Regions from separate parts of the Streptomyces sp. NPDC002536 genome, predicted to be linked through region 1. Evidence: riboswitches for the same ligand, from Rfam matches in the RefSeq annotation. Region 1 holds a riboswitch; each other region holds the start of a gene.

Evidence for each region. A riboswitch is a leader RNA that binds a small molecule or an ion and turns the genes downstream of it on or off. The one in region 1 is predicted to bind cobalamin.
Region 2: it holds a riboswitch for cobalamin, as region 1 does, so the genes downstream of both, ACWD4B_RS04090 (ribonucleoside-diphosphate reductase subunit alpha) here and metE (5-methyltetrahydropteroyltriglutamate--homocysteine S-methyltransferase) in region 1, are expected to answer to the same signal.
Region 3: it holds a riboswitch for cobalamin, as region 1 does, so the genes downstream of both, cobN (cobaltochelatase subunit CobN) here and metE (5-methyltetrahydropteroyltriglutamate--homocysteine S-methyltransferase) in region 1, are expected to answer to the same signal.
Region 4: it holds a riboswitch for cobalamin, as region 1 does, so the genes downstream of both, ACWD4B_RS04665 (prenyltransferase/squalene oxidase repeat-containing protein) here and metE (5-methyltetrahydropteroyltriglutamate--homocysteine S-methyltransferase) in region 1, are expected to answer to the same signal.

Annotation. Positions count from the first base shown of each region.
Region 1 covers NZ_JBSFWU010000083.1:937-8,132, reverse strand. Annotated here, with positions in the region: gene ACWD4B_RS25900 (alpha/beta hydrolase) at 1-170, shown strand, start outside; gene metE (5-methyltetrahydropteroyltriglutamate--homocysteine S-methyltransferase) at 234-2,558, opposite strand; cobalamin riboswitch at 2,710-2,928, opposite strand; gene ACWD4B_RS25890 (dihydrofolate reductase family protein) at 3,342-3,938, shown strand; gene ACWD4B_RS25885 (helix-turn-helix domain-containing protein) at 3,954-5,366, opposite strand; gene ACWD4B_RS25880 (GNAT family N-acetyltransferase) at 5,501-6,058, shown strand; gene ACWD4B_RS25875 (LysE family translocator) at 6,059-6,682, shown strand; gene ACWD4B_RS25870 (GDSL-type esterase/lipase family protein) at 6,765-7,196, shown strand, end outside.
Region 2 covers NZ_JBSFWU010000006.1:74,658-81,853, forward strand. Annotated here, with positions in the region: gene ACWD4B_RS04090 (ribonucleoside-diphosphate reductase subunit alpha) at 1-2,211, opposite strand, end outside; cobalamin riboswitch at 2,375-2,500, opposite strand; gene ACWD4B_RS04095 (hypothetical protein) at 3,040-3,540, shown strand; gene ACWD4B_RS04100 (hypothetical protein) at 3,545-4,618, shown strand; gene ACWD4B_RS04105 (hypothetical protein) at 4,629-4,820, opposite strand; gene ACWD4B_RS04110 (MerR family transcriptional regulator) at 4,817-5,599, opposite strand; gene mctP (monocarboxylate uptake permease MctP) at 5,667-7,196, opposite strand, start outside.
Region 3 covers NZ_JBSFWU010000117.1:1,410-8,605, reverse strand. Annotated here, with positions in the region: gene ACWD4B_RS30300 (VWA domain-containing protein) at 1-1,117, opposite strand, end outside; gene cobN (cobaltochelatase subunit CobN) at 1,210-4,806, opposite strand; cobalamin riboswitch at 4,842-4,964, opposite strand; gene cobG (precorrin-3B synthase) at 5,077-6,366, shown strand; gene ACWD4B_RS30285 (precorrin-8X methylmutase) at 6,363-7,016, shown strand; gene ACWD4B_RS30280 (precorrin-2 C(20)-methyltransferase) at 7,013-7,196, shown strand, end outside.
Region 4 covers NZ_JBSFWU010000007.1:50,622-57,817, reverse strand. Annotated here, with positions in the region: gene ACWD4B_RS04665 (prenyltransferase/squalene oxidase repeat-containing protein) at 1-1,240, opposite strand, end outside; cobalamin riboswitch at 1,358-1,505, opposite strand; gene ACWD4B_RS04660 (aldehyde dehydrogenase) at 1,614-3,062, shown strand; gene ACWD4B_RS04655 (GNAT family N-acetyltransferase) at 3,275-4,066, shown strand; gene infA (translation initiation factor IF-1) at 4,063-4,287, shown strand; gene ACWD4B_RS04645 (DUF7848 domain-containing protein) at 4,475-4,720, opposite strand; gene ACWD4B_RS04640 (tetratricopeptide repeat protein) at 4,883-6,214, shown strand; gene ACWD4B_RS04635 (hypothetical protein) at 6,455-7,196, shown strand, end outside.

The DNA.
Region 1 (7,196 bases):
CCGCCTACCTGCGCGACGGCGCCCTCCCCTCCGGCAAGGGCTTCGTCGCCAGGACCTGTGCCCCCGAGCCCGACCCGGCACCGGTCTACGTGACCCCGCCGCCCGCCTCGTTGAAGGCCGGGGCCGCGCTTCCGCCCACCGACCCGCAGGCTGTTCACGGCGTCCGATGAAGTTGCTCATGCCGACCTGACGGCCTGGACCGGCACCGCGCGCCGGTCCAGGCCCTTTCACGTTCAGGAGGCCGTGCCGTCCAGCTCCTTGCGCACCTCACGGGCCGCCGCCACGAGGTTCTCCAGGGAAGCGCGAACCTCCGTCCAGCCGCGAGTCTTCAGACCGCAGTCGGGGTTGACCCACAGACGCTCGCCCGGGATCGCGGCCAGGCCCTTCCGCAGCAGATCCGCCGCCTCGGCGGCACCGGGGACACGGGGCGAGTGGATGTCGTAGACGCCGGGGCCGACTTCGCGCGGGTACCCGGCCGCGGCCAGCTCACCGGCGACCTGCATGTGGGAGCGGGCTGCCTCCAGGCTGATGACGTCGGCGTCGAGGTCGTCGATGGCGGTCAGGATGTCGCCGAACTCCGCGTAGCACATGTGCGTATGGATCTGGGTGTCCGGCCGGATGCCACTGGTGGCGAGGCGGAAGGCCTCGGTGGCCCAGGCGAGGTACGCCGCATGGTCGGCCCTGCGCAGCGGGAGGGTCTCGCGCAGGGCGGGCTCGTCGGCCTGGATCACCGAAGTGCCCGCCGCTTCCAGGTCGTTCACCTCGTCGCGCAGCGCGAGGGCGACCTGCCGGGCGGTCTCGGCGAGCGGCTGGTCGTCGCGGACGAAGGACCAGGCGAGCATGGTGACGGGCCCGGTCAGCATGCCCTTGACCGGCCGATGGGTGAGCGACTGGGCGTAGCGGGTCCAGCGGACGGTCATCGGTTCGGGGCGGGAGATGTCACCGGCGAGGATCGGCGGGCGGACGTAGCGGGTGCCGTAGGACTGGACCCAGCCGTGCCGCGTGGCCAGGTAGCCGGTGAGCTGTTCGGCGAAGTACTGGACCATGTCGTTGCGTTCGGGCTCGCCGTGGACGAGCACGTCGATGCCGGCCTTCTCCTGGAAGGCGACGACCTCGCGGATCTCGGCCTCGATGCGCTCCTCGTAGGCAGCCGTGCCGATGCGTCCGGCACGCAGGCCGGCACGGGCGGTGCGCAGCTCGGTGGTCTGCGGGAAGGAGCCGATGGTGGTGGTCGGCAGCAACGGCAGGCCGAGACGGTCGCGTTGGGCCGCTGCGCGCAGGCCGTAGGGTTGCGAGCGGTGCGTGTCGGCCTCGGTGACGGCGGCGCTGCGGGCGCGTACCGCCGGGTCGTGGGCGATGGCGGAACCCGCGCGGGAGGCCAGGTCGGCGCGGTTGGCGGCGAGTTCGGCCGCGACGGAGTCGGTGCCGCGCTCCAGCGCGCGGGCCAGCGTGACGATCTCGCCCGTCTTCTGACGGGCGAAGGCGAGCCAGCGGACGATCTGCAGGTCGATGTCCCGTTCGGCCGTGGCGTCGAGCGGGACGTGCAGCAGCGAGCAGGAGGCCGCGACGTCGACGCGGCCGGCGAGGCCGAGGAGGGTGCCGAGGGTGGCCAGCGACTTCTCCAGGTCGTCGATCCAGACGTTGCGGCCGTTGACCACGCCGGCGACCAGGCGCTTGCCGGGCAGTCCGCCGACGGCCGCGAGGTCGTCGAGGTTGGCGGCCGCGGACCGGGTGAAGTCCAGGGCCAGGCCCTCGACCGGGGCCTTGGCCAGGACCGGCAGGGCCTCGCCGAGACGGTCGAAGTAGGAGGCGACCAGCAGCTTCGGCCGGTCGGTGAGGGCGCCCAGTTCGCGGTAGGCGCGGGCGGCGGCGTTCAGTTCGGCCGGGGTGCGGTCCTGGACCAGGGCGGGCTCGTCGAGCTGCACCCACTCGGCGCCGGCGGCCCTGAGGTCCGCCAGCACTTCGGCGTAGACGGGCAGCAGCCGGTCGAGGAGCGTGAGCGGTTCGAAGCCGGGCCCGACGCCGGGCGCGGGCTTGGCCAGCAGGAGGTAGGTGACGGGGCCGACCAGCACGGGGCGCGCGGCCAGGCCCAGCGCGAGGGCCTCCTCGAGCTCGGCGACCTGCTTGGCGGAGTCGGTGGTGAAGACGGTGTCGGGACCGAGTTCCGGGACCAGGTAGTGGTAGTTGGTGTCGAACCACTTGGTCATCTCCAGCGGCGCCACGTCCTGGGTGCCGCGGGCCATCGCGAAGTAGCCGTCCAGGGCGTCGGCTTCGACGGCCGCGCGGTGCCGGGCGGGGATCGCACCGACCATGACGCTGGTGTCCAGGACGTGGTCGTAGTACGAGAAGTCACCGGTCGGCACCTCATGGATGCCGGCCTCGGCGAGCTGCCGCCAGGTGGTGCGGCGCAGTCCGGCGGCCGTCTCCCGCAGGGCGTCGGCGGTGACGCGGCCCTGCCAGTAGCCCTCGATCGCCTTCTTCAGTTCACGGTTGCGGCCTTGGCGCGGGTAGCCGTACACGGTGGCGCGCGCTGCCGCGGCTGCGGACTTGCTGGTCACAAAACTCTCCTTCGCGAGCTGCTTCCTGGATCTCGGAACGCCGCGAGAACGCGAAGGGGTTGGCGGACGGGCCACGCCACAGCCGTGGAGCGCCCGTTCGATGTAAACGCCGACCCGCCCTCGAGGTCACCGAGATCTCCGCGCGCGAACGGTCGCACGCGGGCAACGGGCAGGTCTTCGGACTCACGGGCGCGCCTGCCGAAGGCAGACACCTAATGGCCGTCGCTTCCCGGACCCGTCACGGGGCCCAGTGCGTATGACGGCGGTCGTTCCCGCTCACCGCTGCGGGGCAGTCCCGGATTCCCACCGGGTTCCCTCTTGCGACGCGCCTGCCTGGCGAGCAGGGCGAACCAGCTGCACGCGCCACCCTAGGGCGGGGATCCGGTACTTGAACAGCGGTGTTCACATGCCGGTCGCACAAGGCCGTGTGTCATGAACCACGTTTGGGCCCTCCTTGTGCCCGGCACCGAAGCGCCCCGTAAGGGGCGCGGGGCGGTGACTTTGTGCGGCTCCGCCGCGTGGGCGCGATCGGCCACGACGCTCCCGCAGTCGAGGTTCTCGGGGCTGCGCCCCGGACCCCTGGGGTGGTGCGTCGGCTGCAGGCCGGTGGGGGCTGATCGCGCAGTTCCCCGCGCCCCTTACAGAGGCGCACCGCACCCACGAGCGAAGATCCGCCGGACAGGCCCTGGCACCGCGGCGTTGTCAGTGGTCGGTGCGACGATCGTCCCGGCGGCGCGAACACGTGCCGCGTCCTGCGGTTACGAAGAACGAGGAGTGAGTCCCGTGCGCATCGTGGTCAGTGAATTCATGAGCCTGGACGGCGTCGTGCAGGCACCCGGCGGAGCCGAGGAGGACACCGACGGCGGCTTCGCCCACGGCGGCTGGTCGCACCCGTTCTTCGACCCGGAGGTGATGGGCGGGGCCATCTCCGAGGCCCTGGACAGGACCCAGGCACTGTTGTTCGGGCGCCGCACGTGGCAGACGATGGCCGCGGCGTGGCCGGAGCGGGCCGGCGATCCGTTCGCCGACCGGATGAACTCCATCCCGAAGTACGTCGTGACCGGGACCCTGGAGGACGCCGAGCTGACGTGGAACAACACCACGCGCATCCCCGGCGACCAGGCCCTGGCCCGCATCCGCGAACTGCGAGCGGCCGACGGCGGCGACCTGCAGGTCATGGGCAGCCCCACGCTCGTCCGCACCCTGCTGAGCGAGGGCCTGGTCGACGAGCTGCGGCTCATCATCACCCCGGTGCTCCTCGGCGGCGGGAAGAGGATCTTCACCGACGACGGTGTGCTGCGCACCTTCGAGCTGGTCTCCTCGGTCACCAGCGGCACGGGTGCACACGTGTGCACCTACCGGCCGGCTCCCAAGGGGTAGAGGCGTGGAAGCCGCCTACCTACGCGCGTAGTCCGGCAGCGGCTCCCACACCTTCTGGTCGAACCGCCAGGTGTACTGCGGCCGGTCCTTGACCGCGGTCGTGCGGAACGGCTGCCCGTGATCGTCGATCTTCAAGGTCCCGGACCGGCCGCCGCTGCTCCACTCCAGCTCCAGTTCCCAGGTCACGTCGTGGCCGGTGGTGCGGGCGAGGATGTCCAGCGGCTGCGGGTCCGTCGAGGAGACCTTGTACGGGAAGTCGGTGGCCGGGATCTTGACGTCGCCCTGCTCCCCCGCGGTGGGGCGGGCGGTGGGCCGGTCGCGGTCGAGGTCGACGTCGAAGAAGGCCGGGGTGAGACCGCCGCCGCAGCCGTCGCCCATCGAATACCCCGACCAGGCCAGGGGCGCCGTGCTCTTGAGGACGCGTACGTGCAGGGCCCGCAGCACGACGGCCTGGCCGTTCTTGCCCTGCACGTCGACGGTGATGTGCAGGCGTCCGCCGGGCACGGCCCGCAGCCCGGTGACCCAGGCACGCGTATCCGTGTCGTTCGGCGGTTCGGGCACCTCTGCGGGTTTCCGTCCGGAGACGTACATGGTGTTGCAGCGGTCGGCGAGGGTGTAGGGCTGGACGTCGGCGGTCAGCGGCTCGCCGGAGTCGCTCCCGCGCCCGCCGCCGTTGTCCTTGCCGTCGGAGGCGCCCTCCTCCGGCGAACCGCTGTTGCCGTCGGGCTTCTTCCCTCCGCCCTCCGCCTTGTCGGTCCCTCCGGTGGGCGTGCTGCCGCCGTCCGGTGACGCGGCGCCGTCCCGGCCCGGCTCGGTGCCGCCCGGGGCTCCGGACGGTGCGAGGGGCGCGCCGGAGACGTTCGACCGGGCGCGGTGTGCGTCCGTCCCGTCCTGGCGCGCACCCGGCGGCGTGGTGGCCGCCCAGGCGACGAGGGCGGTGGGCACGGCTATGCCGACGGCTGCTGCTGCGACGACGCCCAGGCGCACGCGGCGCGAGCGGCGGCCGCCGGCGGCGCCTGCCGATTCGCCGGACCGCGGCCGGGGCACGGCCTCGGACTCCGGCGCGGGCTCGAACTCCGGCGCGGGCGCGGGCAGTTCCGCCACCGCCGACTCCGGCTCGGCCGCGACCGGCTCCGGCGTCCGCTCCGGCGGCTTCGCCTCCGCTTCGCCCTGCGCCCTGGAACGTCGTGCGTCGTCCGCCAGGATCCAGCGGCGGTGCAGCTCCACCAGCTCCTGCGGGGTGGCTCTGCAGAGCCGGGCGAAGCGCTCGACGGGAGCGTAGTCGGCGGGCACGGCACCGCCGTTGCAATAGCGGTGGACGGTCGACGTGCTCATGTGCAGCCGCTTCGCCAAGGCCCCGTAGCTGAGCCCCGAACGGTCCTTCAGCTCGCGCAGCTGCTCCGCGAATTCCTCGATCCCCCCGGCCATGCCGGCATCCCCCTGTTCCGGAGCCGCGTTCCGGACCGCGGCGATTCATCAGGTCAGGCTATATGAGGCGTTTCCCATGAGAGGATCCCGACGCGCTGTACACAGCGGCATCGGTTCGGCAGTGGAAGGTGAGCATGTACGCGATATCCCTGGGCGACGACGGCGCGGAGCTGTGTCCGCTGGAGCCGTGGCAGGCCGAGGAGTTCCTGGCCCACATGGACCGGGGCCGGGAGTTCATCGGGCAGTTCATCGAACTGCCCGACATCGTCACGGACTTGGAGTCGGGCCGGGCGTATCTCCAGCAGTACGCGGACAAGGCAGCGGCCGACGCCGGGCGCCTGTACGGCATCCGGACGGACGGCAAGCTGGTCGGCGGGGTCCTCTTCCGGAGGATGGACGTCGCGCAGGGCACCGCCGAGGCGGGCTGCTGGCTGGAGCCGTCGGCGGCGGGCAGGGGACTGGTGACCCGGGCCGCGCGCGTGATCATCGACTGGGCCGTCGAGGAGCGGGGCATCCACCGCGTGGAGTGGTGGGCCGCCTCGGAGAACACGGCCAGCATCGCCGTGGCCCGGCGGCTCGGCATGACGAGGGACGGCGTGCTGCGGGAGAACCACCTGTACCGGGGGAAGCGGCACGACGTGGAGATCTGGTCGGTGCTCGCCCCGGAGTGGCGAGCGGCCAGGGCGGCCTAGATGTTCACCCTGTTCCTCGCCTTCCTCGGGGCGTGCACGCTGATCGCCGCCTCGCCCGGCCCCAGCACGATGCTGATCATCCGTCAGTCCCTGCACAGCAGACGGGCCGGCTTCCTCACCGTGCTGGGCAACGAGACCGGCGTGTTCGTCTGGGGCGTCGTCGCCGCCTTCGGGCTCACGGCACTGCTCGCGGCCTCGCGGCTGGCCTACGACGTCATGCGGATCGGCGGCGCCGCGGTCCTCATCGGCTTCGGTGTCCAGGCGTTGCTGGCAGCCCGCCGCGGACACGCGCAGCCGGCGGAGCCGGAAGGATCACCGGCCGTGCGCTCCGGCTGGCGGTCGTACCGTTCCGGCCTGCTGCTGAACCTCGCCAATCCCAAGGCGGCGGTGTTCGCGATGTCGTTCCTGCCGCAGTTCGTGCCCGCCGGCGCGCCCAAGCTGCCCACGATGGTCGGTCTGGCCGCGATCTGGGCGGTCTACGAGGTCGGTTACTACGGCCTGTACGTGTGGTTCGTCGGCCGGTTGCGGGGCCTGATCTCGCGGGCGAACGTGCGCAAGCGTCTGGAGCAGGTCTCCGGGGGCGTGCTGTTGCTGCTCGGCATACGCATGGCCGTCGAGGGCTGACGGTGCACCGCGTCGGTCCCGCCGTGCCCCGGGGCGCGGCGGGACCGCGGATAGGGTGGCGGTGCCCGTTGCCCTCCGTACGATGCCCCCACCCCGCAAGGACGCCGACGTGCCCGACTGGATCACCGTCCCCGTCGACCCCTGCCTCCTGCGCGGTGCCCTGGACGTGGAACGGACCGAGCACGGCATCGTGCCGCACCGGCTGCCCGCCTGGGTCCGGGAGCAGTACCCCGACCCGTACTTGTGCAGGGTCGAGGCCCAGGCCTGCGGTGTGCGGCTGGTCTTCCGTACCCGGGCCACGGCGATCGATCTGGACGTGCTGCCCACGAAGACGGTGTTCAAGGGCGCGCCACCCCCTCCGGAAGGCCTGTACGACCTGCGCATCGACGGCCGTCCGGCGGGCGGTGTCAGCGTGTCCGGCGGCAACGTCCGCACCATCGACCTGGTCACCCGGTCCGAGTCCGTCCACCCCGGCCCGCCCGTCACCGTCCGCTTCTCCGGGCTGTCCCCGGAC
Region 2 (7,196 bases), on a different contig from region 1:
GTACGCGTACATCGAGCTGAGCTTGCCGATGGTGGGCGAGGCCATGAAGAGGTTCAGCGACTGGCTCTGGTCCAGGTACGGCGTGCGGGCCGCGGCCATGTCGATCAGGGAGCGCTGCGGGATCTCCCAGGCGGTGCGGTACAGGTCGCGCACCTCCTGCGGGATCCACTTCAGGTCCTGGATCGAGCCGTTGGCGTCGGTCATCGCGTCGCGCGTGGTGGCGTCCCACACGCCGAGCTGCTTCAGGTCCTCCACCAGGTAGGTGTTGACCTGGAGGAACTCACCGCTGAGGGTCTCGCGCTTGAAGAGGTTGGAGACCTGCGGCTCGATGCACTCGTAGACGCCGGCGATCGAGGCGATCGTGGCGGTCGGGGCGATGGCGAGCAGCAGCGAGTTGCGCATGCCGGTCTTCGTGATCCGGGCGCGCAGGGCGTCCCAGCGCTCCGGCCAGGTGGCCGTGGCGTCCGCGTAGTGGTCGGGGTGCAGCACGCCGCGGGCGGTGCGGGTGGCCTCCCAGGCCGGGTGCGGGCCGTGCCGCTCGGCGAGGTCGGCCGAGGCCTCGTACGCCGCGAGCATGATGCGCTCGGAGATCCGGGTGGAGAGCGCCTTCGCCTCGGGCGAGTCGAAGGACAGCCGCAGCCGGAAGAACACGTCCTGCAGGCCCATCAGGCCCAGACCGACCGGCCGCCAGCGGGAGTTGGAGGAGCCCGCCTGCTCGGTCGGGTAGAAGTTGATGTCCACGACGCGGTCGAGGAAGGTGACGGCCGTGCGGACCGTGCGGTCCAGCTTCTCCCAGTCCATCTCGCCCTCGGCACCCAGGTGCGCGGCGAGGTTGACCGAACCGAGGTTGCAGACGGCCGTCTCGCCGTCGTCGGTGACCTCGAGGATCTCGGTGCAGAGGTTGGAGGAGTGGACGACCGCGCCCGGCTCGGCGGTCTGGTTGGCGGTGCGGTTGGAGGCGTCCTTGAACGTCATCCAGCCGTTGCCGGTCTGCGCGAGGGTGCGCATCATGCGGGCGTAGAGGACGCGGGCCGGGATCTGCTTGACGGCCTTGCCCTGGGCCTCGTACGCGCGGTACGCGGCGTCGAACTCGTCGCCCCACAGGTCGACCAGGTTGGGGGTGTCCGCCGGGGAGAACAGCGACCAGTCGGCGTCCGCCTCGACGCGGCGCATGAACTCGTCCGGAATCCAGTGCGCGATGTTGAGGTTGTGGGTGCGGCGGGCCTCTTCGCCCGTGTTGTCGCGAAGCTCCAGGAACTCCTCGATGTCCGCGTGCCAGGTCTCCAGGTAGACGCAGGCCGCGCCCTTGCGCCGGCCGCCCTGGTTGACCGCGGCGACGGAGGCGTCGAGGGTGCGCAGGAACGGCACGATGCCGTTGGAGTGCCCGTTGGTGCCGCGGATCAGCGAACCGCGGGAGCGGATGCGGGAGTAGGAGAGCCCGATGCCGCCCGCGTGCTTCGACAGCCGCGCGACCTGGTGGTAGCGGTCGTAGATCGAGTCCAGCTCGTCCAGCGGCGAGTCCAGCAGGTAGCAGGACGACATCTGCGGGTGGCGCGTGCCGGAGTTGAAGAGCGTGGGGGAGGACGGCAGGTACGAGAGCGTGCTGGTGAGCCGGTAGAGCTCGGCGACGTCCTCCAGGGCCCGGACGGAGTGGTCCTCGGCCAGACCGCAGGCGACGCGCAGCAGGAAGTGCTGCGGCGTCTCGATCACGTTGCGGGTGATCGGGTGCCGGAGCAGGTAGCGGCTGTGGAGCGTCCGCAGGCCGAAGTACCCGAACCGGTCGTCGGCACCGTCGGCGAGGGCGCCGTCCACGAGCGCGTCGAGCCGCTCGGCGTGCTCGGCGACGAACGCGGCGGTGTCGTCGGCGATCAGGCCCTCACGGTGCCCGACGGCGACGGAGGCGGAGAGGGAGACCGCGCCCTGCCCGGCCGCCTCCTCCCGGATGGCGAGCGTGAGCAGCCGCGCCGCGAGCCGCGAGTACTGCGGTTCCTCGGCGATCAGCCCGGCGGCGGCCTCGGTGGCCAGGGACCGCAGCTCGGCCTCGTCCGACCCGGGGTGCCGGCCGCGCAGCGCGGCGGCGGCGACCTTGCCGGGGTCGGTGGCGGGCAGATCGGCAGTGAGATCGGTCAGGGTGCGCAGCAGCGCGGTCCCGGGGCCACCGGTCTCCTCCGCAGTGGCTGCTGAGACCGGATCGGCGGGCGCGATGGTCACGTGTGGCTCTCCCTCGCTCGGCTGGTCGGCTGGGGCCGCTCGGGAGGCGCTCGACGGAACGCGTACCGGCACACTTCTTCGGGGCATGCCGGACAGCGCCCATCGGCCCAACCCGCGGGGCCCGGACGTGTTCATCACCCATGCCGGGCCCTGGGGCGGCTCGGACGTGGGCGCGCTGGCGGCAGGTCCTCGGACTTGTGGAGCGCATATGCGCATACATTCACCGTTGCGGGACAGTTCCGGATTTCCACCGGATTCCCCTGCGACGACAGCGAGGACGAGCATACATCTAGTGCCGGGGGTCGGGAGCGCCCCCACATGTTGTGTCGGGGCGTCGTCGGGCGGTTGCGGAATGTGCTAACGGGCGGGGGGGTTGAGGGCTGTTGAGGCGGTGTCGGGGCAACGCCTGGGCGGCGCCGGGGTGGTGCGTCGAGGGGGCTTCAGGGGCCTGGGAGCCGCCCGGGGCGGGGACGGTCAGCCCGGGGCGCGCGGAGGCGGTGAGGGGGCCGTTCGCGGGGCGCGGGAGGTGTCACGGCGGCCACGGCGGCATCATGCATCGGGGCGACTTCCGCTCCTGCTGCGGCCGGTTCGCCTTCGCCGCCGGCTGTCGATCCTGGTCGGGGCGTTCGCCGGATGCGACCTTCCGGATGCGACCTTCCGGGTGCGACCTTCCGGACGCGGCGGACGTACCGGCTCAACTCCGGCTGATCCATGAGCGGATCGCGCCGTCGTTCGCGTGACCGCGGGATCCGGGCCGTTGTCAGACCCTCCTCGTACGCTCCATCACAGTCGGTGACGAAGCCGGTGACGGAGGAGGGCGAGGCCGCCATGACACACGAGGACGCGACGATGACCCGCATCGAGGCCGCGGTGACGCTGCACCGCGAGGGCGACGCGGAAGGCGCCCGGGTGCGCCTCGGCGAGATCTGGCAGGAGATCGGCCCGGACGGGGACGCCTTCCACCGGTGTGTCCTCGCCCACTACATGGCCGATGTCCAGCCGGACCCCGAGGACGAACTGGCCTGGGACCTGCGCGCCCTGGAGGCCGCGGAGTCGCTGACCGACGACCGGGTCCGGGAGCACCACGCCTCGCTCGCGGTCCGCGGTTTCCGCCCGTCCCTGCACCTCAACCTGGCGGAGAGCTACCGCAGGACGGGGAACGCGCCGCTGGCCCTGGAGCACCTGTCCCGGGCCCGGGAGCACGCGGACGCCCTCGGCGACGACGCCTACGGCGACGGCATACGTGCCGCCCTCGACCGGCTGGAGCTCCGGCTGGCGGGGACGGGCGGAACCCCGCCCGCGGGCCCCGCAACCGCAGGCGCACAATGACGCCATGTTGATCAAGGCTCGTAGGGCCGACGTGTTACCCAAGGACCGCCGGTCGGCCATCGCTGTCGCGGTGACCGGCCTCGTCCTCGCGGTCGCCGCAGGCATCCTGCTCCTCGTCACCGTCCCCGGCCTCCACGCCGAGGAGCGCGACTTCAAAGCGGCCTCGCCCTGCCCGGCCACCGCCCCGGCACCGGACTGCGAACGGCCCGTCGGCGCCACGGTGAAGGGCACCGAGACGGACGCCAACCGCAAGACACCGCGGTACTGGCTGGACCTCGCCGAACGCGACGGGACGCCCCACCACGTCAGGATGAACGAGAAGGCGTACCCGGTCTTCGCCGCAGTCGGGAAGGGCGACCCGGTGACCCTGTGGTACTGGCGCGGGCACATCCGCTTCATCGACTTCCACGGCCTGCGGCAGTCCACCCACGAGGATCCGACGGACGACTTCCGGATGCCGACCGCGATAGGCATGGCCCTGGCGGCCCTCGTACTGAACTCGCTCTGGTGCGCCTACTGGCTGGCCCGCCGTTCGGGGTCCTCGCGGCTGAGGGCACCGTGGCAGATCGCGATCCCGGCCACGGCGAGCGTCTGCATCGCGATCGTGGGGGGCATCGCCGGTTATGCGGGGGACGGGACGGGGGAGGCCCTGCGGTACGCCGCTGCCGGAGCCGCGCCCGTCCTGGCCGTGGCGGCCGCCGTGGCCGTTGTGAAAGTCCGCCAGGACCGACGGCAGGAGACCGACACGGTCGAGATCGGCCCGGTCGTTCCCGGCAAGGAGGAGATCTGCCAGGGCCTGATCATCGGCGATGTCCCCTACAGCGTGGACGGCTTCCACATCCTTGTGGCCGGTCCCGGCCTGCTCGCCACAACCCCCGATCCCACTGGTCACTTCGCCCGCAAGGCCGTGCCGCGCACCCTCGTCGTGGAGCGCGTCCGTCCGCCGTACCGGTCGGACCCCGGCCCGGACCTCACCAACTTCCTGATAGCGGAGTGCCGGGACGGCGATACGCCCGTGCTCATCGCATCCCCCGAGATGCACATGCCGTGGGTTCTCGGGGCGTTGCAGCAGACGTAGACCCGGCCGGTCACGGCTGAGAGCGCACGGACCGCAGACGGACGAAGGTGACGGCGGCGTGCACGGCGAGAGCGACCGGCACGGCAAGGAGGAGGCTCCATGGCGTGATGCCCAGCGCAGCGAGGAGGCAGAGGTACGGAACGGTCAGCAGCGTGGGGACCGTGGACAGCAGGGCGATACGGGTGCGGGTGGGACGGTTCATGACCGGATCTCCTCCTCGGTGCTGCGTCGGGCGAGGGCCAAGTAGTCGGCGAGCGCGCGCCATTCGTCCGCGGAGGCGGCGGCAGCCGGATCACCCGACATGGCCGCCGGGTCCTCGTACCAGGCCGCCCGCACACCGGTGCCGATCTCCGCGTCGCCGCCGCTGAACAGGGTGCTCAACTCGTCCATGCGGGCAACCAGCCGCCGGACCTTCCGGTCGGTGGGCGGTACCCCGTCGACGCGGAGCCGCTCCGCCCTCCGGTACAGCTCGGGCCACTCGATCTCCAGGAGGTAGTGCATCGCGGGCCCGAGGGCCGCGGCCCGTGACTCCAGCACCTGAATCTGCTCGTCGTCCAGGTGCCGGCGCAGCGTGCGCTCGCCCTCGGGTCCCGTCCCGCCGATCGCCCGCAGCGCGTCCCACAGCATGCCGGTGCTCGGCGCCTGCCCGGCGTCGAGCGCGTCGCCGAGCTGCGCGAGCCGCTGTTGCAGCGAACCGAGCGCGGCGAGCGATGCCTCGACCGTCGCCAGGTGATCCCGCACGAGCCGTGCGGGGTCGACCCCGGTGTCGAGGCAGACGGCGATGCTCTCCAGGCCCAGCCCCAGCCTGCGCAGGGCCAGCACCTGATACAGGCGGACGAGATCGTCCTCCGTGTACTCCCGGTGCCCGCCGGCGGTGCGCTGGGAGGGGCTGAGCAGCCCGATGCCGTCCCAGTGGTGCAATGTGCGCACGGTGAGCCCGCTGGCCTCGGCGAGCGGGCCCACTTTCCATGTCGTGGTCATGGGGCCACCATGCAGCCTCACACGACGTGAGGTTCAAGTCGCGGACCAGGCCGCCGGCGGAGTGGGCTCAATGCCCGCCCGGGGCCGCCCCCGCCGTGGCCGGCGGCAGGTCCGGGCTGACGCCCGGGTCACCCGCATCGGCCGTGTAGTCCGACGCCGACGTCTGGTCGACACCGTCCGGTGCCCCGACCGCCTTGAGGACGAAGGTCAGGACGACGACCACGAGCACGTTCAGGGCGAACGCCGTCAGGCCGATGTACCCCTTCTCCCCGATGAACGGAATCAGGTTCGTATTGCCGAAGTGGTCCTGCGTGGCGCTCGGCGTCTCGTACGCCCGCCACGTCCCGTACCCCATTCCGACGGCCCACCCCGCGAGCAGCGCCCAGCGGTGCGGCCACCGGGTGAAGAGGCCGCCGACGAGCGCGGGCACGGTCTGGAGAATCCAGATGCCGCCCAGCAACTGGAAGTTGATGGCGACCGTCTTGTCCATGGTCAGGACGAAGACCAGGGCCCCCACCTTCACCAGCAGCGAGGCGAGCTTGGAGACCTTGGCCTCGTGCGCGGGCGAGGAGTCCGGCCGGATGAAGTCCTTGTAGATGTTGCGCGTGAAGAGATTCGCGGCTGCGATCGACATGATGGCCGCGGGGACCAGTGCCCCGATCCCGATGGCCGCGAAGGCGACCCCCGTGAACCAGTCCGGGAACATGTCGGCGAAGAGCTGCGGGATCGCCAACTGCCCGTTCTTCACCTTGATTCCGGCGGCGACGGCCATGAATCCGAGCATGGCCAGCAGCCCCAGCATCAGTGAATACAGCGGCAGAATGGTGGTGTTGCGCCGGATGACATTGCGGTTCTTGCTGGAGAGGACGGCCGTCACCGAGTGCGGATAGAGGAACAGCGCCATCGCCGAACCGAGCGCGAGCGTCGCGTACGCCCACTGCGCCTGCGGCCCCGTGACGAGCGAGCCCCGAGGCTGGCCGGTGGCGGGGTTCGTGACGGCAAAGGCATGGCCGGACTTGCTGAAGATCTCGCCGAAGCCGCCGAGCTTGATGGGGATGTAGATGATCGCCACCGCGATGACGATGTAGATCAGCGTGTCCTTGACGAAGGCGATGAGGGCGGGCGCCCGCAGTCCGGAGGAGTACGTGTACGCAGCCAGGACGCCGAAGGCGATGAGCAGCGGCAGATCCTTCACGAACCAGCTCGCGTTCGCCCCGCCGCCCACGCCCATCACGTCCAGGACGGCCTGGATGCCGACCAGTTGGAGCGCGATGTACGGCATGGTCGCGAGGATTCCGGTCAGCGCGAGGGCGAGCGAAAGCCCCTTGGACCCGAACCGGCCGCGGACGAAGTCCGAGGACGTCACGTACCCGTGCTTGTGCGCGACGGACCAGAGGCGGGGGAGGAAGGTGAAGACGAGCGGATAGCAGAGGATCGTGTACGGAACGGCGAAGAATCCGGCCGCCCCGCCTGCGTAGATCGCCGCCGGGACGGCGACGAAGGTGTACGCGGTATAGAGGTCGCCGCCGAGCAGGAACCAGGTGATCCAGGTGCCGAACGACCGCCCGCCGAGCCCCCATTCGTCGAGGTTGTTCGC
Region 3 (7,196 bases), on a different contig from region 1:
CGAGATCCACGGCGAGTTCGACGGGCAGGCCCGGGTCGCGCTTGACGGAGGCCGGTGCGGAGAAGGAGTTGGAGACCTCCAGGCAGACCGTCTTGCCGTCCTTGCCGTCCTGGTCACCGTTCTTCTTCGCCTTGCCCGTCGCGTAGCGCAGGCCGGTGGCCATGACGTCGGTGCGTCCGCTGCCGGCGTCGCTGCCCCGCACGAGCTCCTGCCCGTCCTCGCCCACGGCTCTCAGCAGCACGCCGTAGTCCCGGTCGACCTGCCGGTCCGCGGCCACGCCGGCCGAGGCCCGCAGCTCCTGACCGGGCTTCACCTTGACGCGGTACCAGCGGTGCTCGGAGAACTGCTCGCGGTCGGTGAAGACACCGGCGCCGAGCTCGGGAGCGGTGGCGCAGGCGTTGGCGCCCTGGACGGGCTTGACGGTCTCGACAGGGGTTTCGGACCGTTTGACGAGTTGCTTGACGCGGCCGGTGAGCTCCTTGCGGTGGCGCACCGTGGTGTACGTGCCGCCGGTGGCCTCGGCGATGCAGCTCAGCTGCTCGCGGGTCTTGTCGTCATGGGCCAGGCCGAGGGTGTCCACGGTCAAGTGGCTTCCCTTGGCGGCCAGTTCGCGGGCCACCTCGCAGGGGTCGGGCTGGCCGCAGGTGTCCTCTCCGTCGGTGATGAGGACGATGCGGCGGGTACCGCCGTCGGTGCCGAGGTCCTGGTCGGCACCGCGCAGCGCGAGGCTGATCGGCGTCCAGCCGGTCGGCCGCAGCGTGGCGACGGCCGTCTTGGCCTCGGTCTTGTCCACCTTGCCGACGGGGTACAGCTGCTTGCTGTCCTTGCAGCCGATCTCCTTGTCGTCACCGGGGTAGGTGGCGCCGAGGGTACGGATGCCGAGCCGCACGCCGTCCGGCAGCGCGTCGATGACGTCGTCGAACGCCTGCTGCGCGGCGGACATGCGGGAACCGCCGTCGATGTCGCGCGTACTCATCGAGCCGCTGACGTCGAGGACCAGCTCGACCTTCGGGGAGTCCTTCGGGGGCCCGTCGGCGGCGTGCGCCGGCACCACGCCCCCGGCCAGGGCGGCGAGCAGGGCACACGCACCCGCCGCGAGCCGTCTTGTGATGATCATCCGAGGATCCTAACGGGCCCTCGCGCCCCGTCAGGGGCGCGGGGAACTGCGCGAGCAACCACAGACGGCCCGCAGTCAAAACAGAACCGGAGCTACTCCCCGCCCTCCAACTCGCCCTCGGTCTCCAGGAATGCGTCCCGCAGACCCTCCAGGGTCTGCGGGTCCGGCTTGGCCCACATCCCCCGGCTCTCGGCCTCCAGCAGCCGCTCCGCAATGCCGTGCAGGGCCCAGGGGTTGGCCTCCTGGAGGAAGGCGCGGTTCTCCGGGTCGAGGACGTACGTCTGGGCGAGCTTGTCGTACATCCAGTCGGGCACGACGCCGGTGGTGGCGTCGTAGCCGAACAGGTAGTCCACGGTGGCGGCGAGTTCGAAGGCGCCCTTGTAGCCGTGGCGGCGCATGGCCTCGATCCAGCGGGGGTTGACCACGCGGGCGCGGAAGACGCGGGAGGTCTCCTCGACGAGGGTGCGGGTGCGGACCGTCTCCGGGCGGGTGGAGTCGCCGATGTAGGCCTCGGGGGCGGTGCCCCTGAGCGCCTTGACCGTGGCCACCATGCCGCCGTGGTACTGGAAGTAGTCGTCGGAGTCGGCGATGTCGTGCTCGCGCGTGTCGGTGTTCTTGGCGGCGACCGCGATGCGCTTGTACGCCGTCTCCATCTCCGCCCGGGCCGGGCGGCCTTCGAGGCCGCGGCCGTAGGCGTAGCCGCCCCAGGTCGTGTAGACCTCGGCGAGGTCGGCGTCGGTGCGCCAGTCGCGGCTGTCGATGAGCTGGAGCAGTCCGGCGCCGTAGGTGCCCGGCCGGGAGCCGAAGATCCTTGTGGTGGCGCGGCGTTCGTCGCCGTGCTCGGCGAGGTCGGCCTGGGCGTGGGCGCGGACGTGGTTCTGTTCGGCGGGCTCGTCCAGCGAGGCGGCGAGCCGCACCGCGTCGTCCAGCAGGCCGATCACGTGCGGGAAGGCGTCGCGGAAGAAGCCGCTGATGCGGAGGGTGACGTCGATGCGGGGGCGGCCCAGTTCCTCCGGTCCGATCGGCTCCAGGCCCGTCACGCGGCGCGACGCGGCGTCCCACACCGGACGGACGCCGAGCAGTGCCAGGGCTTCGGCGACGTCGTCACCGGCGGTGCGCATGGCGCTCGTTCCCCACAGGGACAGGCCCACCGACGTGGGCCAGTCGCCGTTGTCGGTGCGGTAGCGCTCCACCAGGGAGTCGGCGAGGGCCTGCCCGGTCTCCCAGGCGAGGCGGCTGGGGACGGCCTTGGGGTCGACGGAGTAGAAGTTGCGGCCGGTCGGCAGGACGTTGACCAGGCCGCGCAGCGGGGAACCCGACGGGCCGGCGGGGACGAAGCCGCCGGCGAGGGCGTGCACCGCGTGGTCGATCTCGTCGGTGGTCGCGGCCAGCCGCGGTACGACCTCGCGGGCGGCGAACTCCAGGATCGCGGCGACCTGTTCACCGTGCCCGGCCGGCACGGCCGCCGGGTCCCAGCCCGCGTCCTCCATGGCCTGGACCAGGGCGCGTGCCTTCTCCTCCGCCTCGTCGGCCGTGGTCCGCGTCGCGGCGGACTCGTCGAGGCCGAGGGCCTCGCGCAGGCCGGGCAGGGCGGCGGTGCCGCCCCAGATCTGCCGGGCGCGCAGGATGGACAGGACCAGGTTGACGCGCTCGGGGCCGGTGGGCGCGTTGCCCAGCACGTGCAGGCCGTCGCGGATCTGGGCGTCCTTGACCTCGCACAGCCAGCCGTCGACGTGCAGCAGGAAGTCGTCGAAGCCGTCGTCCCCGGGACGCTCCTCCATGCCGAGGTCGTGGTCGAGGCGGGCGGCCTGGATCAGGGTCCAGATCTGGGCGCGGATGGCCGGGAGCTTGGCCGGGTCCATGGCCGAGATCTGGGCGTATTCGTCGAGGAGTTGCTCCAGGCGCGCGATGTCGCCGTAGGACTCGGCGCGGGCCATGGGCGGCACGAGGTGGTCGACGAGGGTGGCGTGGGCGCGGCGCTTGGCCTGGGTGCCCTCGCCCGGGTCGTTGACGAGGAAGGGGTAGACGAGCGGGAGGTCGCCGAGGGCGGCGTCGGGGCCGCAGGCGGCGGACAGGCCGGCGTTCTTGCCGGGGAGCCACTCCAGGTTGCCGTGCTTGCCGAGGTGGACCATCGCGTCGGCGCCGAAGCCGCCGTCCTCGCGGGAGGCCGCGATCCAGCGGTAGGCGGCCAGGTAGTGGTGCGAGGGCGGCAGGTCGGGGTCGTGGTAGATGGCGATGGGGTTCTCGCCGAAGCCGCGCGGCGGCTGGATGAGGATCAGCAGGTTGCCGCGGCGCAGGGCGGCCAGCACGATGTCGCCCTCGGGGTTGCGGCTGCGGTCGAGGAACATCTCGCCGGGCGCGGGCCCCCAGTGCTGCTCGACGGCCTCGCGCAGTTCGGCCGGGAGCCCGGCGTACCAGCGCTTGTAGTCGGCGGCCGGGATGCGGACGGGGTTGCGGGCGAGCTGTTCCTCGGTGAGCCAGTCCTGGTCGTGGCCGCCGGCCTCGATGAGGGCGTAGATGAGCTCGTCGCCGTCGCCGGACGCGAGGCCCGGGACCTCCTCGGCGCCGAAGTCGTAGCCCTCCGCGCGCAGTCGGCGCAGCAGGGCGACGGCGCTGGCGGGGGTGTCGAGGCCGACGGCGTTGCCGATGCGCGAGTGCTTGGTGGGGTAGGCGGAGAGCACGAGGGCGATCCGCTTCTCGGCGGCCGGGATGTGGCGCAGGCGGGCGTGGCGCACGGCGATGCCGGCGACGCGGGCGGCGCGCTCGGGGTCGGCGACGTAGGCGGGCAGGCCGTCCTCGTCGACCTCCTTGAAGGAGAACGGGACGGTGATGATGCGCCCGTCGAACTCGGGCACGGCGACCTGGGTCGCGGAGTCGAGCGGGGAGAGGCCCTCGTCGTTCTCCTCCCACGCGCTGCGCGGCCCGGTCAGGCAGAGGGCCTGCAGGACGGGCACGTCCAGGGAGGCGAGGGCGCCGGCGTCCCAGGATTCGTCGTCGCCGCCGGCCGAGGCGTCGGCGGGCCGGGTGCCGCCCGCGGCGAGCACGGTGGTGACGACGGCGTCGGCCGCACGCAGGGCGTCGAGGAGTTCGGGCTCGGGGGCGCGCAGCGAGGCGACGTACAGCGGCAGCGCCCGGCCGCCGGCGTCCTCGACGGCGCCGCAGAGGGCGTCGACGAAGGCGGTGTTGCCGCTCATGTGGTGGGCGCGGTAGTAGAGCACGGCGACGAGCGGGCCGTCGGGGTTCGCCGCCTTCGGGGTGCGCTCCAGCTCGCCCCACGAGGGGGCGGGGGCGGGCGGTTCGAAGCCGTGGCCGGTGAGCAGCACGGTGTCGGAGAGGAACCGCGCCAGCTGGTCGAGGTTGGCGGGCCCGCCGTGGGCGAGGTAGGCGTGGGCCTCGGCGGCGATGCCGATGGGCACGGTCGAGTGCTCCATCAGCTGGGCGTCGGGCGCCTGTTCACCGGTCAGGACGACGACGGGCCGCTCCCCCGCGAGCAGCAGGTCGAGCCCCTCCTGCCACGCGCGGACACCGCCGAGGAGCCGTACGACGACGAGGTCGGTGCCCTCCAGCAGCGCGGGCAGCCCGTCGAGATCCAGCCGGGCGGGGTTGGCGAGCCGGTACGTCACCGGGCCGTCGGCCGCACGGGCGCTGAGCAGGTCGGTGTCGGACGTCGACAGGAGAAGGATGCGCATGCTGCGGCTGGCCTTCCTCGGGGTCCGCGCCCCGGGTGGTCGTGAGGACGGCGGGAGTTCCTGACTCGCCCGGCGTCTCACCGCCGTGCTCACAGTGGCGGGACCGTACCGGAATCACACCGGCTTCCTCCCCTGTCGCCGTCGCTGGCGTGGTCATACTAGCGGGGCGCGCCCCGAAGGGGTGCGGGGAACTGCGCGCTCAGCCCCCACCGCTCCGCAGCCGGTAGACAAGCCCAGCACCGCCGCCCCACCGTGGGTATGCTCGCCGCCATGCCCGCCCCCTCCGATCCCCCTGTCCGCACCGGCGGCGACCGCTGCCCCGGCGCGGTACGGCTGCACGCCGCGGACGACGGTGCACTGGCCCGCGTCCGCCTGCCGGGCGGGCTTCTGACGGTTCGTCAGGCAGAAGCCCTGGCACGGCTGTCCGACGAACTGGGCGACGGCCACCTCGACCTCACCTCCCGCGGCAACGTCCAGCTCCGCGGTCTCCCCGATGCCTGCGGCGGCGAACTCGGCATCCGCCTCCACGAAGCGGGCCTGCTGCCCTCCGAACAGCACGACCGGGTACGGAACGTGGCGGCGACCCCGCTCTGCGGCCTCGACGGCCCGGCTCCCGCCGACGTCCAGGCCTGGTCCCGCGCACTGGACCAACTCCTCTGCGCGAACCCGGACATCACTAAACTTTCCGGACGTTTCCTCTTCGGTCTGGACGACGGCCGCGGCGATATCGCCGCACTCGCCCCCGATGTGACATTGATCGCAACGGACGACGGGCACGCCCTGCTCTCCTACGCGGCGGCCGGCTCCTGCCTGCGCATCCCCGCCGCGCACGCCCCGCGCGCGGCCGTACTCGCGGCCGAGTGGTTCCTGGCCGAGCGCCGCCGCACCGGCAGCACCGCCTGGCGGATCGCCGAGTTCCCCGCCGGACAGCGGCCGCGGCTCGACGTGTTGGGGCAGCGGCTCACCGCCGAAGGCATCGCCGCCGAACCTGCCGAGAGGGCTCCACGGACGGGCGCCCCCACGGCCCCCGGGCTCGTCCCCGGCCCCGGCGGCCGGACCGCGCTGTCGGTCACGGCCCCGCTCGGCCGCCTGAGCACCGGCCAGTGGCGGCAGTTGTACGAGACGGCCGACGCCGCCGGCACGGGCGAACTCCGGGTGACCCCCTGGCGCGGCATCGTCGTCCCAGGCCTGCCGACGGCGACGGCGGCGGCGGCCCGGCTCACGGAACTCGCCGACGCGGGCCTGATCACCTCGACGGAGTCGCCGTGGCACCGCGCGGGCGCCTGCGCCGGCCGCCCCGGATGCGCCAAGTCTCTTGCGGACGTGCGGGCGGACGCGGCGGCCTGCCTCGCGCACGAGCAGCCCCACGGCGGGGAGCCCCTGCCCGTGTACTGGTCCGGGTGCGAGCGGCGCTGCGGCCGGCCGACCGACGGCCGGTGGGTGGATGTGCTGGCGACGGGCGGCGGTTACCGGGTGGGCATATCCGGCGAAGCCGCGCGGACGGTGACAGCAGCAGACCTGGCCGGCGCCGTGGCGACGGCCCGTACCACCACACGATGAACGACAAGGGCGACGAGGGCACAGTGTTCGACTACGACAAGGACGGCGCGTCCATCTACCGCCAGTCCTTCGCCACCATCCGCGCCGAGGCCGACCTCGGCGGACTGCCGCCGGACGTCAGCAAGGTGGCGGTCCGCATGATCCACGCGTGCGGGATGACCGATCTCGTCCGCGACCTGGCCTGGTCCCCGCAGGCCGTGGCCCGCGCCCGCGAGGCGCTGCGCGCGGGTGCGCCGATCCTGTGCGACGCCAACATGGTCGCCAGTGGGGTCACCCGCAAGCGGCTGCCCGCGGACAACGAGGTGCTGTGCACCCTCGCCGACCCGTCCGTGCCCGAACTGGCCCGGCGCATGGGCACCACGCGCAGCGCCGCGGCCCTGGAGCTGTGGCGCGACAGGCTGGACGGCGCGGTGGTGGCGGTCGGCAACGCGCCGACCGCCCTGTTCCGCCTGCTGGAGATGGTCGCGGAGGGCGCACCGCGCCCGGCGGCCGTCCTCGGCATACCGGTCGGCTTCATCGGTGCCGCCGAGTCCAAGGAGGCTTTGGCGGACAACCGGTTGGGGCTGGAGTACCTGGTGGTGCGGGGGCGGCGCGGCGGCAGTGCCATGGCCGCGGCCGCGATCAATGCGATAGCGAGCGAGGAAGAGTGAGCGAGCACAAGCCCGGACGGCTCTACGGAGTGGGCCTCGGCCCCGGCGACCCGTCCCTGATGACCGTACGGGCGGTGGAGGTCATCGCCGCCGCCGACGTCGTCGCCTACCACAGCGCCCGGCACGGCCGCTCCATCGCGCGCTCCATCGCCGAACGCCACCTGCGCCCCGACCACATCG
Region 4 (7,196 bases), on a different contig from region 1:
TGCTGAGGAGGAAGCCGACGCCGATGCTGGCGACGAAGAGGACGCCGAAGATCCACCAGCCGCCGAAGCTGCGGCCGTTCGTCCCTTCCTTCTCCCCGGACTTCGTCGGAATGGCCGGCCCCTCCGCCTTCGGGCCCGTCGCGGCGAGCTGCTGCACCAGGTCCGCGCCGCCGAAGGCGCGCGGGTCGGTGCCCGCGGTGCGCGCGGCGAGGATCAGCTTGGCGAGGCGGCCCGGGTCGCCCGCGGCCCACTCGGCGGTCTTGCTGTCCTTGGACTGCAGCCACGCCATCGGCTTGCCGGCCGCCTCGCGGTGCCCGCCCGCGGCGAGGGCGATCACGGCGTCGGCGGTGGCACCGAAGTCGGGGCCCTCCGGGGCGCCCGGCATCGAGGACTTCAGCTGCCCGCCGTTCGCGTCCAGCTTCTTGGCCAGGTAGCCGGCGACGGCGTCGGCCGCCGCGGCCGCGTCCTTGGGCTTCGCGTTCTCGTCGCCCGCGCAGTCCAGCGGCTTGACGGGCTTGTCGCCCTGCTCCGGCGCACCGGTCCCGAAGCCCTTGCCGAGGGCGGCCAGGGCGGCCGCGGTCGAGGCGAGGTCGTTGGCCTGCAGCTCGCCGTTCTGCGGCAGGTAGGCGAACGCGCCGCGCTCGTCCTCCTTCTTGTCGCAGCCGAGTTGGAAGGACAGCAGCGCGTCGTACGGGCTCTTGCCGCTCTTGCCGGTGGCCTTCGCCGGGTCCTGGCCCGCGGCGGCGAAGGCGCCGACCGCGATGGAGGTGGAGTTGGCGTCGCTGGCCGCGCCGGGGCTCATGCCCCAGCCGCCGTCCTCGTTCTGGTGCTCCTTGAGCCAGCCGAGGCCCTTCTGCACGGCCGCGTCCCGGCCGCCCACGGCCGCGAGGCCCTGCACGGCGGCGGAGGTCGCGTCCGTGAACTCGCCGGCCTTGGGGTCGCAGGCCTTGCCGGTGTCGGCGCGGTAGCCGGCGAAGCCGCCGTCGGAGCACTGCTGGCCCGCCAGCCAGTCCACGGCCGCGGGGGCCGGGGAGACGCCCACCGCGTGCTGGGCGACGAGGGCGAGCGACTGCCGGAAGACACCGTCGAACTTGGGGTCCTTGGCGCCGTACAGACCCGGGGCCGCCGGGGACGGGGAGCCGTCGGCGAAGGCCGCGGGCGCTGCGGCGGCGCCCAGCACGGCGGCGGTGGCCAGGGCCGCGGCGCCGCGGCGCGCGTGGACGGCGAAGGAGGGGGCCATGGGGGTCGGTGCCTCTCGGTGTCTGTACGAGTCCGTACGGGAGGGCGTACGCAGCCGCGCGGCGGTCGCCGCGCAGGGGCGCGGGGCACCGGCCCGGCCCCGCATACCTCGACGGGTGAGCCTTTTCCTCCTCGGCGCGGGTACTCCGGCTCACAGGCCCCCTGGGCCCTGCTCACGGTTGCGGGTCAGCGCCGGATTCGCACCGGCTTCCCCCGTTCCGAGGTGGGATGAAGTTGTTCCGGACACCTTAACCGGACGCCTGCATCCGTGGTGGGGCGGTTACGCACCGCACATGCATTGCCCGTCCCGCGGGGAGCTGCTATCCCCATCTGATGGAGCATCTGATGGGACGTCAGATACGGAGGGTTCACGGATGACCGGAATCGCCGAGCACGACCGGCTCTTCATCGGCGGCACCATGGTGGAACCGGCGACGGACGCCGTGCTCGACGTCGTCTCGCCGCACACCGAGGAGACCATCGGGCGCGTGCCGCACGCCGCGCCCGCCGACGTCGACCGGGCCGTGGCCGCGGCCCGTACCGCCTTCGACTCCGGGGTCTGGTCGGGCCTGCCGCCGGAGGAGCGGATCGCCGTCGTCACCCGCATCAAGGACGCGATCGCCGCCCGGCACGAGGAGTTCGCCCGCGTCATCTCCGCGCAGAACGGCTCCCCTTACTCCTGGAGCGTCCTCGCGCAGGCGCTCGGCGCGGTGATGGTGTGGGACTGCGCCATCTCCGTCGCCCGCGACTTCCCCTACGAGGAACGCCGCCCCGGCGCGCTCGGCCCGCTGCTCGTGCGGCGCGAGCCGGTCGGCGTGGTGGCGGCCGTGGTGCCCTGGAACGTGCCGCAGTTCACCGCGGCCACGAAGCTGGCGCCCGCGCTGCTGGCCGGCTGCTCGGTGATCCTCAAGCCGTCGCCCGAGACGCCGCTGGACGCGTACCTCCTCGCGGAGATCGCCGCGGGGGCCGGGCTGCCGGAGGGCGTGCTGTCGGTCCTGCCCGCCGGGCGGGAGACCGGCGAGTACCTCGTCGGGCACCCCGGCGTCGACAAGGTGGCCTTCACCGGGTCGGTCGCGGCGGGCAAGCGCGTGATGGAGGTCGCCGCGCGCAACCTGACCCGCGTCACGCTCGAACTGGGCGGCAAGTCCGCCGCCATCGTCCTGCCGGACGCCGACCTGGACGCGGCCGTCGCCGGCATCGTGCCCAGCGCCTGGATGAACAACGGCCAGGCGTGCGTTGCCCAGACCCGCATCCTGGCCCCGCGCGTCCACTACGCGGAGCTCGCCGAGCGGCTGGCCGCTGCCGCCTCGGAGCTGACCGTCGGCGACCCGCTCGACCCGGCGACCGCGGTCGGCCCGCTGGTGACGCGGCGGCAGCGGGACCGCTCGCTGGAGTACATCGCGCTCGGGCGGGAGGAAGGAGCCAAGATCCTCGCGGGCGGCGGCCGTCCGGCCGGCCGGGAGAAGGGCTGGTACGTCGAGCCGACGCTCTTCGGGGACGTGGACAACGCGATGCGCATCGCCCGCGAGGAGATCTTCGGCCCTGTCGTCTGCCTGCTGCCCTACGAGGACGAGGAGGAGGCCGTCGCGATCGCCGACGACTCGGACTACGGGCTGTCGGGCAGCGTGTGGACGACGGACGTCGAGCGGGGTGTGGAGGTGGCGCGCAGGGTGCGTACGGGGACGTACTGCGTGAACACCTTCAGCCTGGACATGATGGGCCCCTTCGGGGGCTACAAGTCCTCCGGGATGGGGCGGGAGTTCGGGCCGGAGGGGTTTGCGGAGTATCTGGAGCACAAGACGATTCACCTGCCGGCGGGGTGAAGGGTGAGGCGTTACGAGCTCACAGGAAAAGGGTTTGAGCGAGGCGGCGCCCCGCTGCTACTTTCGCGGTGGACCGTGAAGTCGTCGTATGGAGGTGAGACCCGTGAACACAGTTACCCATGGGTGCTCCCTCAACCCGTCACGGTCCGGCGGCTGACGTTCGGTGTCGCCAGGAGCGCCTGAGACCGAGGCACTCCTGGAAAGGGACTCCGATGAACACGAAGCCTTTCATATCCGGCCTGAGCGAGAACGCGGTGATGATCACGCGCGTCGCGGACAGGCAATGGCATGCACTGGATGACGACCTGGTGGTCGGCCGCGGACATGCGGAACACCGGCCCGACGGGCGCTTGTTCGTCAGTATCGACGCCTGGCACGATGCCGCCTTCGACCGGCTCGCCGAGGCGATGCTGGCGGAACTGCCGGCGCCGTTGTACACGGTGGTCGACGAAGCGGACGTCGAGCTGACGGCCGGCTGGCGCCGGGCCGGTTTCACGATACGGCGCCGCGAGCGGGAGTACGTCGTGCCGACCGACCCGCGGATCACGGGGCTTGAAGAAGTCCTGCCACCCTCGGGCGTGACGATCGTGCCCGCCGGCCGGGCGGACGAGAGTCTGCTGCGGGCGGTGGACCGCGCGATCCGTGACGAGGTCGAGGCGACCGTCGGGTGGCAGTCGATGCCCGCGGAAGTAATTCCCCGCCCCGAAGGCGACACCGTCGTCGACCCGTCGAAGTACGCGGTGGCCGCGGCGCCGGACCGCTACCTGGGCCTGATCCGGGTGGTGACGGTGAACCGGCCGCGCATCGGGCTGGTCGCGGTCCGGGCCGGCGAGCAGCGCCGCGGCATCGCGCGGGCGCTGCTGGCCCACGCGCTGGGGACGCTGCACCGCTCCGGGTTCGCCGAGGCCTGGACCGAAGTCCAGGAGTCCAACCGAGCGGCCTCGGCGCTGTTCGAGGGCATCGGCGCCCGGCCGATGAGCAGCAACCTGGAGCTGGTGCGATGACGAAGAACAAGAACGTCATCGAAGTCGAGGGCAAGGTCGTCGAGTGCCTGCGCAGCGCCATGTTCACGGTGGAGCTGGAAAACGGCCATCAGGTGCTCGCGCACATCAGCGGGAAGATCCGCAAGAACTACATCAAGGTCATGCTGGAGGACCGGGTGCTGGTGGAGCTCCCGCCGTACGACCTGACGCGCGGCCGGATCGTGTTCCGGTACCGGAACTAGGCGCTCCGCGGGAGGGGTGGTGCGTCGACTGCGGGCTCGTCGTGGCTGGTCGCGCCCACGCGGCGGAGCCGCATATGTAACTGTCCCGCGCCCCTTCGGGGCGCGATCACGCACCGCACTTCGCCAAGCCCGCTCAGGTGAACCCGCCCGGCCGATCGTGACCGATGACGGCCGGGCGGGAGGCGGCCTACAAAGTGATCGGCGCCTCGGGGGTGGTCTTCCAGTGCCGGTGTGCGATCTCCCGGTAGCCGGTGTGGTCGGGGTTGGTGCCGGAGTGCCGCCTGGCCCAGTCGAGGGCGCTGTCGATCTCCGCGCATGGACCCGAGCTGTTGGTGCAGGCGGCGCAGTACAGTTCGTGCGTCACCAGGGGGTTGCCCGGCACCTTGACGGACGTGATCTTCCAGCGGGTGAATCCCTGTACGGAACGGGTCACTTGCTCCACCTCGGCTCGTCGTCGGGGAGCAGCGCTCCCTCTGTTCTCGGTGATCTCTCCTGCCTCTACGTAACCGTGGGGTCACGCGCGGCGGTACCGTTGCAGTGGAGCGGCGGATTTAAAGCGTTTAACGCACCACGGGGCGCCAGGAGTTGAGCGATCATGCCGAACGAGTCCCTGCAAGGACTGTTCAAGGAAACCGGCTGGACTCTGAGCCAGTGCGCGCGTGCTGTGAACCTGGTGGGTGCCGAGGACCGAACCCCCCTGCGCTACAACGCATCCGCAGTTCATCACTGGCTGGCCGGGACGACCCCCAAGGAGGGGGTGCGGCACTACATCGTCGAAGCGTTCTCACGGCGGCTTCAGCGCCCCGTCACGCATCGCGAAGCAGGGTTCGCGCTTTCGATCGATCAATCGGGGCAGCAGCTGGATGCGGTGGAAGGGGTGATCGAGCTGGGGAGGGGCGACATGGACCCGTCGCGCAGAGGCGTCCTCGGGGCCGGACTCTTCTCGGTCGCCCTGACCATCCCGGGATGGCCCGACGTCGTGGGGCGCGCCGAGGCGGTGCAGTCGGGCCGGATGACCCGCATCGGCATGAATGAAGTCAAGACGGTCAAAGCGATGACTGAACGTGTCTCGGACCTCGACGACGAGTTCGGCGGTCGGCACGCGCGTCCCATGGCAGCGTCGTTCATGGTCAACACAGTTGCCCCATACCTACGGGCAGAGGCAACTGGTGAAGTGCGACAAGCAATACTCTCCGCAGCATCGGACCTCCTCTATCTCACGGGCTATATGGCGGTGGATGAGGGATTGCACGGACTTGCCCAGCAGTACTACGTCAAGGCTCTGGAGCTGGCGGGCGCCGCAGAGGATCACTTGACTTATTGCACGACGCTGCGCGGAATGTCGGTGCAGGCCGTGGACCTTCGTCACGGGGGCAAGGCCGTAGAGCTTGCAGATGCTGCCTCCGAGGCATCTCCCAAGGCGGGACCGCGTATGAAGGCTTTCCTCACCGGCCAACAAGCGCATGCTGCGGCACAGACGGGTGACAGAAGCAATGCGCTCAAGTACATCCGTGAAGCAGAGGCGGCTATGGACAGGGCGGAGTCGCGCGGGAAGGCCTTTGGGTCCTACGACCCGGCTTCGCTTCACTACCACGTCAGTCAGGTCCGGTACGAGCTGGGAGACCGGCCGGGCGCAGTGGAGGCAATGCTGATGTCCGACCGTGAACGTCAGGGCGTCTACAGGCGTTCGCGTGTTCACCGTCGAGGTCTACTGGCCGAACAGCAGCTGGAAGTCGGGCACCTGGAGGCGGCTTGTCGCACCTGGGGCATGGCGCTGGACGATTACCCACTGGTTCAGTCCGGGCGTGCGGACGAACGCATGAAACGCATGATCGGCCTGCTCCGTCCGCATGTGAAGAATGCATTCGCTCGTGAGCTTTACGATCGTGCGCGGCAGATCATTCCCGCGTCGCTGATTCGCTCCTGATACAGCACTCCGCCTTCGCGAGCCGGGCGCTCCGCTCGACGGAAGGTTTTGTAGTGAGACACAAGACGCTTCGTGCGATCACACGCACCCCGTGCCGTTTTGCCAATTCCGGCCCAACCCTTTGGGGAATCCGAGAAAGGTCGGCGAAACTCCCCGCCGAAGGGCGTCGTCCTCCGATCTGAACGGTGCGGCTGTGGCAGTCGCGCCAGAAGAGGATGGTGAGGCGTGACCTTGTCCCGGATGTTCCCTGCCCGTCGGCGAGCGGCTGCGGCTGCGGCCGCGTCGTTGGCCGCGGTCACTCTGGCCCTGGCCGGTTGTTCGAGCCAGAAGTCGACCGCGCAGCTGGCCGGTTCGAGTGCGGCGAAGCCCGGTGCCTCCCACGCGTCGACGGCGACTTCGGGCGGCGTGCTGTTCGGCGGCGACGCGCAGTTCTCCGGCCTGTCCGGTCTCGGCCGCTCCCCGGCGATCGTGCGCACCTACGACACCGTGGACACTGCCGCCTCGTTCCCCACCGCGGAAGAGACCCGGGCCCTGAACGCCGGAGCAACCCTGCTGGCCAGTCTGGGTACGGGGCCCGGCCGGGACTGGGCGTCCATCGCCGCGGGCAAGTCCGACACCGCCGTGCTCGGATATCTGCGTGCGGTCGACAACGCCGCCACGACACACCACTTGAGCGCTGTCTACGTGTCGTTCAACCACGAGCCCAACGCGAAGGAAGACGCCAAGAAGGGGAGCCCGGCGCAGTTCGTCGCGGCCTGGCGGCACGTGCACCAACTGGCCGCCGGCGCCCACCTGGACAGCCAGGACGGAGGCCACCTCCGCTGGGTGTGGATCCTGACCGCGAACGGCTTCCACCAGCACGGCACCGCCGACCGCTACTGGCCGGGTGCCGAGAACGTGGACGTCGTCGGGGTCGACGGATACGTCTCCGGGGGCTGCTCGAAGCAGGCCACCGGCGCCTACACGGATCCGTCCAAGACCG